Regions from separate parts of the Anoxybacillus sp. EFIL genome, predicted to be linked through region 2. Evidence: predicted binding sites of a transcription regulator. Region 2 holds the regulator's gene; the other holds the start of a gene.
What was found. The regulator Rex, encoded in region 2, represses fermentation and respiration genes when NADH is low (regulators of the CRP and FNR family bind a similar motif). The targets are predictions, from matches to a motif close to TTGTGAAATATTTCACAA.
Positions count from the first base shown of each region.

Region 1: adhE (bifunctional acetaldehyde-CoA/alcohol dehydrogenase) is a predicted target of Rex. The motif match lies at 4,319-4,336, and genes of this name have one in related genera.

Region 1 covers NZ_SDLH01000006.1:46,011-53,582, reverse strand. The annotation lists gene pgmB (beta-phosphoglucomutase) at 1-417, opposite strand, end outside; gene ES017_RS10280 (TrmH family RNA methyltransferase) at 410-1,117, opposite strand; gene ybaK (Cys-tRNA(Pro) deacylase) at 1,134-1,613, opposite strand; gene adhE (bifunctional acetaldehyde-CoA/alcohol dehydrogenase) at 1,693-4,296, opposite strand; gene ES017_RS10265 (hypothetical protein) at 4,472-4,699, opposite strand; gene ES017_RS10260 (transcriptional regulator) at 4,790-6,082, opposite strand; gene ES017_RS10255 (FAD-dependent oxidoreductase) at 6,223-7,572, shown strand, end outside.
Region 2 covers NZ_SDLH01000014.1:17,226-24,797, forward strand. The annotation lists partial or broken gene ES017_RS14620 (IS1634 family transposase) at 248-1,008, opposite strand; partial or broken gene ES017_RS14625 (IS701 family transposase) at 1,109-1,276, shown strand; gene groL (chaperonin GroEL) at 1,461-3,077, opposite strand; gene groES (co-chaperone GroES) at 3,148-3,432, opposite strand; gene ES017_RS14640 (CPBP family intramembrane glutamic endopeptidase) at 3,658-4,395, shown strand; gene ES017_RS14645 (YdiK family protein) at 4,392-4,565, shown strand; gene ES017_RS14650 (redox-sensing transcriptional repressor Rex) at 4,575-5,210, opposite strand; gene ES017_RS14655 (ABC-F family ATP-binding cassette domain-containing protein) at 5,438-7,333, shown strand.

The DNA.
Region 1 (7,572 bases), on a different contig from region 2:
TGTTTTTACGTCGACGATGACGTCGAAAAATGAACGCACACCAAGCCGCTCAACAACTACACTTGCATTTGAACTTGACGATGCGAGCGCCATCGAGACACCGTCGCGCTGAATGTCGCGAAGGAGATCTATCATTCCCGGCAACACGTCACTTGACGACAATTGCTCGATCAACTCGCGATAATATTGACCGCGAAGGTCACCAAGAGCTCGCTTTTCTTCCTCCGACCATTCATGCGCTTTTTCACCGAGAAGCGCCTCAACCATCGCCTGTCTGCTCATCCCTTGTAGCTTTTGATTGAGCTGTCGATCAAACGGTACCCCAATTTCATCGGCGACACGTTTTGTCGCAATATAATACAGTTCAACAGTATCAGCAATGACGCCATCTAAATCAAAAATCACCGCTTCAATCATTGCGTCCTCCTATTTTACTTTCCACCATTTTTCTTAGCCGTGGGCTAAGCGAAAGCTTCATCCAATGTTCGTATATTTCTTTCTTTTCTGCTAGCGATAAATGATAACGCTCCCCTGCCACTTGTTTCGCCCGCTTCGTGATTTCATAAAGGGAAATCGCTGCCGCGACAGAAATATTAAAACTTTGCACAAATCCGTTCATCGGAATGATAAACTTTCCGTCCGCTAAAGCAAGCGCTTCTTCGGATACCCCACGATGCTCATTTCCGAACAAAAGCACCGTCGGTTTCGATACGTCAATTTGTTCAAGCGGAATCGTCCCTTCTCCGAGGTAGCTTGCATATACTTGGTAGCCTTTTTGTTGGAGATGGCGAATCGCCCGTTCAATCGATGAATGTTTATGCACCGTTAACCATTTGTCCGCATGTCGCGTCACCCATTTGTTCGGCTCAAACGGAGCCGCTCCGGTAACGACATGAACATCTTGAATGCCAAATGCCTCCGCTGAACGCAATACCGCTGCCTGATTGTGCGGGTCGTCTACCGCTTCCGTCAAAATAGTAATATACCTTGTTCGTGCACTTAGCACATCATACATGCGCTTTAACCGACTTGGCAAAATCATTTCCGCAAGCAACCGATTGTCATCATCCAACAATCCTTCTTCGATGTGTAGTTCTTCCTCTCTTATCATTCGCATGCGAAAATTCTCCTTTCTACTCTTTGACGACATGTGCGGTTTTTCCATTTGTCAGCTTTAATAAATCTCGAACAGAAAGTTTCATTTGCATGCCAATTTTCCCTGCGCTCACAATGATTTGCTCGTGCGCAAGGGCCGATTCGTCAACATACGTGTCATACATCTTTTTCATTCCAATTGGCGAACAACCGCCACGCACATACCCTGTCATTTTTTCAATGTCTGCCACAGGCAACAGATGCACGCTTTTTTCTCCAACAACGGCCGCTGCTTTTTTTACATGCAACTCCGCTGCGACAGGGATGACGAATACGTAAAGTTGTCCGCTCGCCCCTTTTGTCACAAGCGTTTTATATACAATTTCTTCACGTTGCCCAATTTTTTTCGCAACCGATATTCCATCAATTTGCCCATCCGTATAGTCGTAAGTTAACAGTTCATATGGCACACGTGCGCGCTCAAGCATGCGCACAGCATTCGTCTTTACTTGCTTCATGATCCGTCCCTCACTTTCCCCTATTAGTGTACCATAAACAAAAAGAAGGGACATCCTTCATCGGACGTCCCTAATCATCTTACACTCCCTTATACGCTTGGCGATAAATGTCGGCAAGGTCGCTGACTAATGGCAATTTTGGATTAGCTGTTGTACATTGATCTTCGAAAGCTAATTCAGCGAGTTGGTCAACTTTGCTTTCGAATGCTTCTTTGCTGACGCCTGTTGCTGCGATGCTTAATGGCATGTCGAGTTCTTTTGCGAGCTTAATGATCGCTTGAACGAGGCTTTCTACTCCTTCTTCTGTCGTTCTTGCTGGCAAGCCGAGCAAGCGCGCAATTTGAGCATAACGTTCGTCAGCTACGAAATGTTCGTACTTCGGAAACGCTGTAAACTTCTTCGGTTTTTGCGCATTGTAACGAATGACATGCGGCATTAAAATCGTATTTGCCCGTCCGTGCGGAATATGGAATTCTGCACCAAGTTTATGCGCTAAACTATGGTTAATGCCTAAGAAGGCGTTCGCAAATGCCATCCCAGCAATGGTTGATGCGTTGTGCATTTTTTCGCGCGCTACTTCATCGTTGCCGTTTTTGTATGCGCGTGGCAAGTATTCAAAAACGAGCTGAATCGCTTTTAACGCTAATCCGTCTGTATAGTCGTTCGCCATGTTCGATACGTACGCCTCAATGGCATGCGTTAATACGTCCATACCTGTATCCGCTGTAATATGTTTTGGCATCGTCATAACAAATTGTGGGTCAACGATGGCGACATCCGGTGTTAATTCATAATCAGCAAGCGGATATTTCACATTATTTTTCTTATCTGTAATAACCGCAAATGATGTGACTTCTGAGCCGGTACCAGACGTTGTTGGAATAGCGACAAACTGCGCTTTTTGACCAAGCTTCGGATATTTAAATACGCGTTTACGAATATCTAAAAACTTTTGTTTTAAGCCATTGAAGTCGGTATTTGGATGTTCATAGAACAACCACATTGCTTTCGCTGCGTCCATCGCCGAACCACCGCCGAGCGCGATGATGACGTCTGGCTGGAACGCATGCATCATGTCGGCACCTTTCATCACTGTTTCAATTGATGGATCTGGTTCAACTTCTGAGAAAATTTCACAATGCACATAATCTGGACGTTTGCGCAAATAGTACAACACTTTATCCACATAGCCAAGCTTCACCATGCCCGGATCTGTAACGATAAAGGCACGCGAGATGTTTGGCATTTTCGCTAAATATTGTGTCGCGTATTTTTCGAAATAAATTTTCGGCGGAACTTTAAACCATTGCATGTTTACATTCCTTCTCGCTAATTTTTTAATATTAATTAAATGTGTCGCACCGACGTTTGTCGAAACAGAGTTGCCACCGAATGTGCCGCAACCGAGCGTCAATGACGGAATGTATGCGTTGTAAATATCACCGATCGCTCCTTGTGAAGATGGGGCATTCGAAATGATCCGTCCTGCTTTCATTCGCTTACCGAATTCAAGAATGACTTCTTGATTTTCTGAATGAATGACAGCCGAGTGGCCAAGTCCACCGAATTCAAGCATTTCTTCTGCTCGTTTTAAACCTTCTTCTGTACTATTCACCTTATAGCACGCCAATACCGGGCTTAATTTTTCACGAGAAAGCGGCTCTTGCGGACCAACGCTTTTTAGTTCTGCCACAAGAATTTTCGTATCAACAGGTACATCAACGCCTGCCATTTTCGCAATTTCATATGCTGGTTTACCGACGATATTCGGATTGACTGCGCACGTATTTTCATTAATGACAAGCTTTTCAACTTTTTTCTTTTCTTCTTCATTTAAGAAATAACATTTGTTTGCGATCATCTCATTTTTCACAGCATCATAAATTTCTTTATCAATAATGACCGCTTGTTCAGATGCACAAATCATACCGTTGTCAAACGTTTTTGAAAGGATAAGATCGTTCACGGCACGTTTTATATTTGCGGTTTTCTCAATATAGCAAGGCACGTTACCAGGTCCAACCCCTAATGCTGGCTTTCCTGAGCTATATGCCGCTTTAACCATGCCTGCTCCACCTGTCGCAAGAATAAGCGAAACACCAGGATGATGCATCAATTGTTGAGTCGCTTCGACAGAAGGCGTTTCGATCCATTGAATACAATGCTCTGGCGCGCCAGCTGCAATGGCTGCATCGCGTAAAATGCGTGCTGCTTCACTGCTACATTTTTGCGCAGATGGGTGGAACGCAAAAATGATTGGGTTGCGCGTTTTAATTGAAATAAGCGCCTTAAACATCGTTGTTGATGTTGGGTTTGTTACCGGTGTAACCCCAGCAATCACCCCAACAGGCTCGGCAATTTCAATGATGCCTTCTTGTTCATTTTCTCGGATGACGCCAACCGTTTTATCGTATTTAATGTTATGGTAAATGTATTCTGTCGCAAAAATGTTTTTAATAATTTTATCTTCATACACGCCACGTTTTGTTTCTTCGATCGCTAATTTTGCTAAATACATATGCTTATCAAGTCCAGCTAACGCCATTTGCTTGACGATATGGTCAATCGCTTCTTGATCGTAATCACGAAATGCTTTTAACGCCTTTTGCGCATTCGCCACAAGGGTGTCGATCATTTTCGTAACTTCTTTCTTTTGGTCTAATACTTTTTCATCAACAGCCATATAAGACCCTCCTGTATTGTTCTTGTGAAATTTTTCACAATCTAATTGAAAATAAAATTGTGATTGTTTTCACATTTTCATTATAGCGAAAGGAATTTTGTTCGTGTGTGTCAACTTTGTGAAATGTTGAGCAAGTATGTTTTATAAGAGAACCGCTTCTTCATAAAGAAGGCGGTTACTCACATACTGGATTGCGCGGAATTTTCGTAAACGAAATATCGTTGTACATGCGCGTATTTCGTTTGACAATGACAACATAGTTTACTGTCCATATATAAGAAGGAATTTCTTGATCATCTTCAAACATCATCGCTTCAAATTCATCGCCAATCATTTCTTCAAATAGCTCTAGTGTATATGTTTCCGCATCTGTTGAAAAGTTTCTCCATTCGCATACAAGCATTGTTTGTCACCTCAACTTTTCTTTTGTTACCATCATTGTAACATTCTTTTCTCTATTATAGATTGTGAAATATTGAACAAATCATGAATATTACTTATTCGTCATATATGCTTGTTTCGGATGATTTGGTTGTTCTGGATACTTTAACCTCATTTTTCCTTCTGCTAATAACTTTCCTAAATAGTTGTTTCGTAAACCGTCTGGCGTTCGATCTAATAAATACGCTAATTGTTTTAACATTAACGGTCGATGAGCGCATAGTTGCAAAATGATTTCTTCCATTTTAGTCGGTGCAAGCCTTTTTTTCTTACGTGCAATTTCAGCAATGTTCCATAGCTCCTGATCGACATTTATTTCTTCTTCCTCATCCGATTTATTTACGGAGTCGAAAGGGATATTTACGGAGTTTTCGTCTTTATTTATGGAGCTATCCTTATTATTTATGGAGTTAAGCCCTTTGTTTACGGAGTTTAGCTCGCTATTTAAGGAGTTTTGTTCTTTATTCACGGACTTAATCTCGTTATTAACGGAGTTTTGTTCGATATTATAGGAGTTTTCGTCTTTATTTACGGAGTCCAACAATGGCACATCATCCGTCCAATCACTTACTGCCTCGATCTTCTCTATATGTTCGTGTCTTTCTGAGAAGGACACAATAGGCAATGTAACGACCGTTCGTTTTTGAAAATCATATTGCTCAACAGCAAGTTGCTGTAAACAAATCGTCTCTATCGTTTTTAAACCGACTCCAGCACGTTTACAAAATTGAATGTAAATAAACATTTTAAACATATTCGGATTGCGCAAATGGCTAATCCCGCCGCTATACGCTTGTTCTAAAGGAATGCCGAAAAGCCCAGGATTAGAAAATTGTATATATGATCGCTGCCGTTCAACAATAACGCCTCCATCACCGTTGTAATCGGCATGGACAATCGCGTTGATGAGCGCTTCATGCACAGCTTCTTTTTCAAATGTAGATACATCTTTAAACTCGTTCATCACTTTAAAATAAAAATCATAAATATTTCCCGACCACGTTCCGTCTTGTGAAGTGAAACGATTTGTCCAATGCATATCATTGTCGTCATGCTCACGATATTCTAAAAAGTATTGTGGTAAAACTTCTGTAATCATTCGCTCTTCGCTGAACATAAGGAGCCCTGCTAATGTGAGCCCTTCTTTGTTTGTATCTCGTATTTTTCCCCATGCCCCAATTTTATATAAAAAATCTTTCGTTTCTAACCCGTTCCACGGATGATTTGGCTTTGCTTTTGCAAATTGTTCGCGATAATGACGAACAGATTCTAAATGCAATTCATTAAGCCCATAATGTTCTAACACCACGTTATCTTGTAAACGAATGTTTGCATCTTTATTCACTTTCGATCTCCCTCTTACGTTATGTTATAAAAACGTTTCGATACTCGTCTATTTCCATTTTATCATCTTTACAAATGTTCATCATAAACTTTTCGATTTGGGGAAAATTAAGAAAAACATGGTTATGGAGGAACAAAAACATGTCTTTACCAAAGTTATCACAATCGTATTGGCTACAAACAACAACGATTCCGTCTTTTCCATCTCTGACGCAACCGATTGAAACAGATGTAGCGATTATTGGTGGAGGAATAACAGGCATTACGACGGCTTATTTGCTCGCTAAACAAGGAGTGCGCGTCACCGTCATCGAAGCAGATCGGCTATGTCACGGCACAACAGGACATACGACTGCGAAAATGACTGCCCAGCATGATCTCATTTATCATGAACTGATAGCCCACTTCGGTGAAGATAGCGCCCGTCAATATTACGAAGCAAATAAAGAAGCGCTGCAATCGATTTTGCATATCGTAAAAGAACACGATATTCATTGCGACTTATCGGTAGAAGACGCATACGTGTATACAACTGAAGAAACGCAATTATATAAGCTTGAGGCGGAATGGAAAGCGTATGAAACGCTCGGCATCGACGGGGCATATGTCGATCAACTGTCGCTTCCTTTCTCCATCCAAGGTGCAGTCATGATGCGCAACCAAGCGCAATTTCATCCGCTCCATTATATAAAAACATTAGTCGAGCTTGCAGTAAAATACGGGGCATCTTTTTACGAACAAACTGTCGCACAACATATCGAGACAACGGAGCGGCCGATTGTACGAACGAAAAATGGAGCAACGATCACATGTGACACTGTTGTCATTTGTACCCACTTTCCGTTTTTTGACCCTGCTTTTTACTTTGCACGCTTGCATGCAGAGCGATCTTACGTCATTGCGGTCGAAGCTCACGAACGATTGCAAGGCATGTATTTGAGCGCAAATGAACCGAAGCGATCTCTTCGCTGCACAACGATGGACGGCAAGCCGCTTCTTCTAATCGGTGGCGAGTCGCATAAAGTCGGACAAGGGATCAACATGATTCAACACTATGAAGCGTTACAATCATTTTGTGAACATACGTTCGGTTTATCACATGTGCTATATCGTTGGTCGGCGCAAGATCTCATCACGCTAGACAATCTTCCATACATCGGTCCGATTCGCAAAAGTCTCCCGCACATTCTTGTCGCAACAGGATATCGAAAATGGGGGATGACGACAAGTATGGTCGCAGCTCGTCTTTTGACAGATTTAGCGTTACAAAAAGAACATCGTTACGCACATTTATTTACTCCGTCACGATTTATCGCTGACCCATCACTAAACAATTTGTTTACTGAGGGCATTGATGTCGCCAAACATTTTTTAACTGGAAAACTCGAATATGCTCTTCTTACTCCGCACGACATATCGAAAGGAGAAGGAGCCGTTGTCAATGTGGACGGAAAACGGGCAGGTGCCTACCGCGATGAACAAGGCACACTG
Region 2 (7,572 bases):
CTTGGTAGGGCGGAACAAAAGGATTTTTTATTCAGTTTTTTAGAATAACTTTTCAACCAACATCAAAAGTTGTGACATCCTTTTTTTACCATCTCTGATCGTTCCTTTATCCCTTTAGACGTAAATACTCTCGTCCATCCCTAATCCTTGCAGAATCCTTCGCTGCTCGTACGTGGGCGGTTGCCCTAAACGCGCGTTGGATTCGTCCATCCTGCAGTTCCAATGGCGCGCTCCACGGCGTGTCTTAGGCATCCGCTTCGACCAGCGCGGTTTTGACGATTCGGAGCGAAGAAGGCCCTCTTGTGATCTAAAAGGCGTTGGCGGTCTTCGTTTGCGCCAGTGTGTCTTTCGTCATGGCGGCAGAATCGGATAAATCCATTCCTCTTCGATTTTCGCCTGCTTCAGCTGTTTCTGCACGCGGGACAACACCTCGGGATTCCACGTCTTATCCGGCAGGTTGCCGTCGTGTACATCGCCGTAAAACGGAATGCCATCCTCGTTGCCAATCAGCCCAAATCCGATCTGCTTTTGCCAACGATGATGTCGGTTGTAGCCATGCGTAATCCGCAAGGCATCCGGAGAGGCTGATTCATACGTACCGTAAACCGATACATCGGTCGTATCGGCATGGAACACCCGAAGAGGGATTCCTTCTTTCTTGTAAATTTGCACAAGACAGGCGGAAAGAACCGCGTGGATATTGGCGTCGTACAGTCGATAGACATGGCGCGCGATGGCATCGTCGTTAAACCAAGAGGGGGAAAGTCCTAGTCGGATCAGCTTAGGCAAATCGATGTCATGCTCCCATCGTTCCACATGAACGAGTGCTTGCCGGCCGCTCAAGATATCCAAGGTAAGAAGCCAGACAACGTCGCTGGCTCGAGTTTGGCATTGAGGGTTCACGGGAACGAGACGATCAATCAACCGAGGGAGGCCAAGATCCTTGAAAATGGTACTTATTATATTCAAATAGGGACTTTCATAAATGGCACGGATTTGAACGTTCATGATGTAGAAACTCCTTTGCTTTCCTTATGTTTCAAGGATTCGTTCGATATGAAGATAAAAAAATCCTCCCGATTTTTGTCGAGAGGGTGCGAAATGTGAGGTACAACTGACTTATGTGTACAGTACGTTCGAGTCCAACGGTGATTTCTCTACCGGGCTTGACCTTCTCCAAACGAACAAAGCACATCGTCTTGTAGAATTTATCTACGGCGCAGCGAAACAAAATACTCCTATTGATGCCGTAAAAAAACAGCTCCACGTGGCGTAGAGAGTACCCCGTTTGTCCCTTTTTCATATGGTAATTATTGTTAATAAAAATGCTCATCTACAGTCTGTTAGTATATCCTCGTTCACGTTCATTTGATTTTCACACAAAAAGGACTACCCCCTTTTTATAAGGAAGTAGCCCTTACGATTGAATATATTTGTTTCTGCGACTAGTTCTCGTCTTATTACATCATGCCGCCCATGTCAGGCATGCCTGGTGTGCCTTTATTTTCTTCTGGCTTATCTGCAACGACCGCTTCTGTTGTTAAGAACATAGCGGCAACAGATGCTGCGTTTTGAAGCGCAGAACGAGTAACTTTTGTTGGGTCAACAATACCCGCTTCGATCATGTCAACCCACTCGCCAGTTGCTGCGTTGAAGCCAACGCCAGGTTTTTCTGTTTTTAAGCGCTCTACGATGACAGAGCCTTCTAAACCAGCGTTTTGTGCGATTTGACGAACTGGCTCTTCGATCGCACGAAGAACGATTTTCACACCAGTTGCTTCGTCGCCTTCCGCTTCAATAGCCGCAACTTTGCTGTATACGTTCATTAACGCTGTACCACCGCCGGCAACGATACCTTCTTCAACTGCCGCACGTGTTGCGTTCAATGCGTCTTCAATGCGTAATTTGCGCTCTTTCAATTCAGTTTCAGTTGCAGCACCGACTTTAATAACCGCAACGCCACCAGCTAATTTTGCTAAGCGCTCTTGTAATTTTTCACGGTCAAATTCAGAAGTTGTTTCTTCTAATTGAGCGCGGATTTGGTTGATGCGTGCTTGAATGTCTTCTGCACGACCAGCGCCACCAACAATTGTTGTATGTTCTTTTGTTACAACAACTTTCGCTGCACGACCAAGTGAAGCAATTGTTGTTGATTTCAATTCACGACCTAATTCTTCTGTGATGACTTCACCGCCTGTTAAGATCGCGATATCTTGAAGCATCGCTTTACGACGGTCACCGAAGCCAGGCGCTTTTACTGCAACTGCTGTGAATGTACCGCGAAGTTTGTTTACAACTAATGTTGCAAGCGCTTCGCCTTCTACATCTTCAGCAATGATTAATAATGGTTTACCTTGTTGAACAACTTGTTCTAATACAGGAAGAAGTTCTTGAATGCTTGAAACTTTTTTATCTGTAATTAAGATGTATGGATTTTCTAATACAGCTTCCATTTTGTCAGAATCCGTAATCATGTATGGAGATACATAACCACGGTCAAATTGCATACCTTCCACAACATCTAATTCTGTTGTGAAGCCTTTAGACTCTTCTAATGTAATTACGCCGTCTTTTCCAACGCGTTCCATTGCTTCTGCGATTAATTGACCAACTTCTTCGTCAGCCGCAGAAATCGCTGCAACTTGAGCGATTGAGTCTTTGCCTTCAATTGGTTTAGAGATTGCTTTTAATTCTTCTACTGCAACAGCAACAGCTTTTTCAATACCTTTGCGAATACCCATTGGGTTCGCACCAGCTGTTACGTTTTTCAATCCTTCACGAATCATCGCTTGCGCTAATACAGTCGCTGTTGTTGTACCGTCACCGGCAACATCGTTTGTTTTGCTTGCTACTTCCGCAACAAGCTTCGCACCCATATTTTCAAACGGATCTTCTAATTCGATTTCTTTTGCGATTGTTACACCGTCATTTGTAATTAATGGAGAACCAAATTTTTTCTCTAATACAACGTTACGACCTTTTGGACCTAATGTTACTTTTACTGCATCAGCTAATTTATCTACACCGCGTAACATCGCACGACGAGCTTCTTCGCTGAATTTAATTTCTTTTGCCATACATCTTACCCCCTTGATGATAATTTTTGTTAAGTATTTTTGTATGCTTTATATGTTATCAGGCGAACGATTAACCAATCACAGCTAAAATGTCGCTTTCACGTAAGATTAAGTATTCTTTTCCATCATATTTTACTTCTGTACCCGCATATTTTGAGAAGATGATGCGGTCACCAACGCTTACTTCTGGAGCTACGCGCTCACCATTGTCAAGAACGCGACCTGAACCAACTGCAACAACTTTTCCTTCTTGTGGTTTTTCTTTCGCTGTGTCTGGTAAAACAATTCCGCTCGCTGTTTTTTCTTCAGTTTGAATTAATTCAATGACAATACGATCACCTAGTGGCTTCAACACGGCAAACGACCTCCTTAATTAGATTTTCGTTCCGTTATTAGCACTCATCATCATTGAGTGCTAACACACTTATTATATTAATGAACTTTTTTCAATTTTGCAAGTAGGAAGTTAAAAATTTTTCACTAAATCTTTCCCTTTTTCATTATGTCTTTCCTTTCGAAATTCATACAAAAAATATGGTAAAATGAAAAAGTACTCATTTTGTCAAAAGGGGTTGAACACGTGAAAAAGCAATATTGGTATGTCATTATTACATACATCGCCATGCAGTTATCTAGTTTAATTGGCGTTCCTTTGCTTGCACATAGCGGATTTGTTGACGCATCAAATAAAGAAGTCGCCCTATCCATTGCCTCAGGTTATTGGGCTGTCATTAGCTTCTCGATCGCTTTTCTTTTCGTTCTTTATTTCATGAGAGAAGATATGAAATATTCGTACGATCGCCATCAAGCATCTATCGGAACGTCAATTTTTTGGGGAATTGGCGGGTTCTTTCTTGCCCTTTTCTCTCAAGGCATCGCAGCAAATATTGAGATGCACGTATTTGGCGTCGAGATGGGGTCCGAAAATACGAGACGCATTGTTGAGATGGTGAAGCTAACACCAGCGCTTATGCTCGTCACTTCGATCGTCGGACCGATTTTAGAAGAAATCATTTTTCGAAAAATTATTTTTGGAACGCTGTATCAAAAATATAACTTTTTCTTATCAGCAACTGTCAGTTCCCTTTTATTTGCTGTCGTTCATTTAGAGTTTGAACATTTGCTTCTTTATGCAACGATGGGATTTGTATTTGCTTTCTTATATGTGAAAACAAAGCGTATTCTCGTTCCTATTGCAGCACATGTACTGATGAATACATTTGTCGTTGCTATTCAAACGTTATTTGCTGAAGAAATTGAAAAGATAATGAAAGAAGCAGAACAAATGCAATTCGTGATTTGGAGGCTGTTTTCATGAAGTCTGAGCCGTTGTTTTACTTTTTGATGGGCATTTTATTCACTTATTTTGCTGTTGATAGTGCTGACGATGGCATTTGGGACGTCACAACGATGCTATTTATTCTTATTGCTACATTAGATTTTGGCACCGCTATTCGTTCTTTATTGAAAAAAACCTCCCGCTCGTAAATGGGAGGTTTACTCATTTCCGTAATGTTTTAAAAAGTAAACAAGTGACTGCAATTCGACCGCTAAATCAATATGATGAACACGAATGTGTTCAGGTACATGCAGACGAGCAGGCGTGAAGTTTAAAATCCCTTTAATGCCTTTTTGGACAAGCCGATCGGTAATCGGTTGGGCAACTTGGGCTGGAACGGTTAAAATGGCTACCGTAATCCCACCTAGTTTTTCTTCCAATTCATCTAAATGATAAACAGGCACTCCTCCGACTTCCGTTCCTACTTTATCTGGATCTACATCGAATGCCATCACAATTTTCGTATTATTGTTTTTGCTAAAATTGTAATTTAAAAATGCCGTACCTAAATTACCGACACCGAACAACGCTACTTCTGTCGTTTCATCTTGATCCAACGTTTTTCTGAAAAACGACAGCAAATAATTTACATTATAACCGTATCCTTTTTTTCCAAGCGCACCAAAGTATGAAAAATCACGGCGAATCGTTGCTGAATCGACTTTTACGGCTTCACTTAACTCCGCTGAAGATACACGCTGCTTTCCTGATGCATGCAAGTTTTTCAAAAAACGATAATACAACGGTAGTCGCTTTGCGGTCGCCTGCGGAATTTTTGGTTGTTCATTATTCACGAGTCAATCCCCCACATTTCCTTTCACAAATAGTTAGCGCTTTCATTTTTCTCTCCTATACGTCTGAAAAGTTCTCCCCACTTTTAAACTATACACTATTTTTTTCATTCTGTCTTTCCTTTGTACCCTTTATTATTATTTTTGTCAAATTTGTTATTCGTACACTAGTGTTGCCGAACATCAAGAAAGTACGTTACACTATCAAAAGAAGATTGAGGTGAAAAATGATGATCATTTTACAAGTAAATCAACTATCCAAATCATATGGGGCGGAACAAGTTTTATCAGACATTAAGCTTGAAATACAAGAAAAAGACCGTATCGCGTTAGTTGGAAGAAATGGTGCAGGAAAATCGACATTATTAAAAATCATTGCCGGCCAATTGTCATATGACACAGGGGAAGTGATTAAACCGAAACACGTAACAATTGGCTACTTAGATCAATATACTGGTTTGCACGCCCATCGCTCCATTTGGGAAGAAATGCTCGATGTGTTTGCCCCGCTTCAACAAATGGAAAAACAATTGCGTGACCTAGAACAACAAATGAGCTTGCACGGTGCCGACTATGAGCGCTTACTTGAGCATTACGACCGTTTACAAATGGAATTTAAAGAAAAAGGTGGCTATCAATATGAAGCCGATATTCGTTCTGTGCTTCATGGCCTCCGCTTTTCTCAGTATGACTACACAACAAAAGTATCCACGTTAAGCGGTGGACAGCGAACGCGGCTAGCGCTCGGCAAACTGCTTCTAGCTAAACCAGATTTGTTGATTTTAGACGAACCAACAAATCATTTAGATATGGAAACATTGCAATGGCTTGAACAATATTTAAAAAATTATGATGGGGCCATTCTTATCGTCTCACACGATCGCTATTTTCTTGACCAAATCGTGACACAAGTGTATGAATTATCACGCACAAAAATAAAAAAATACGTTGGAAACTATACAAGTTATTTACAACAACGGGCGGAACAATTTGAACAACAATTGAAACTGTACGAAAAACAACAAGAAGAAATTTCAAAATTAAAAGATTTTATTCAACGAAATATTGCCCGTGCATCGACAACAAAGCGAGCTCAAAGCAGAAGAAAACAACTAGAAAAAATGAATATCATTGAAAAGCCGCTCGGTGATGAAAAATCGGCATCGTTTCGCTTCGAAATTGAACGCCCAAGCGGAAATGACGTATTAACAGCTACCAATTTAGCCATTGGTTATGATCAAATCATCGCAACAAACCTCTCATTTCGTGTCACTCGCGGTGATAGCATCGCACTTATTGGGCCAAATGGAATTGGAAAATCGACTCTTTTAAAAACGATCATTAAGCAACTCCCTGTAAAACATGGGGAACTACGCTACGGAACAAATGTACAAATTGGGTATTACGATCAAGAACAAGCTCAATTAACATCGAACAAACGTGTCATCGATGAACTATGGGATGAAGATCGATTAAAGACGGAAAAAGAAATTCGTACGATTCTCGGAAACTTTTTATTTTCTGGTGACGATGTATTGAAGCCAGTGCAAACATTAAGTGGCGGTGAAAAAGCCCGGCTCGCTCTCGCCAAACTAATGATGAAAAAAGCCAACGTATTAGTGTTAGACGAACCGACAAACCATTTAGATTTAGACAGCAAAGAAGTGCTAGAACAAGCGCTTATTGAATACCCAGGAACAATTATCTTCGTTTCTCACGACCGTTATTTTATTAACAAAATCGCAACAAAAATATACGAGTTATCCACAGACGGTCTCATTGAATATTTAGGGGACTACGATTATTACGTGGCGAAAAAAGCAGAGCTACTCGAACTTGGACAAATCGCTCAAGAGACGACAACGGACGAATCATCGTCACTAAAACGCTCATATGAAGAAGAAAAAGAACGAAAAAAATTAGAGAGACAACGAAAACGAAAAATAGAGCAGCTAGAAATAGAAATGGAACAACTCGAGCAACAAATTGCAACGTATGAACAACAATTATATGATCCTTCCTGCTACAACGACTATGAAAAAGCCCGAGATACACAAGCGAAAATTGAACAACTGAAACAAAAATTCGATGAATTATTCGAACAATGGGAACTTTTACAACAATAATGATGAGCTAGCTCCATTTGTGGACTAGCTCATCTTTTTACACAAACATATCCACAGAAAAAACATCTAAATATAAGTTATTCACGCACTTTTCCACATTATCCACAATACAATTAAAAAATTTGTCTATTTCTTTGTGGTTAACTCGTTATGATAAAATAACATATAGTACACGTTTTCCACATTATCCACACGTATGTGGATAACATAATCCACAAAATGTGACTAAGTTTTTCTTC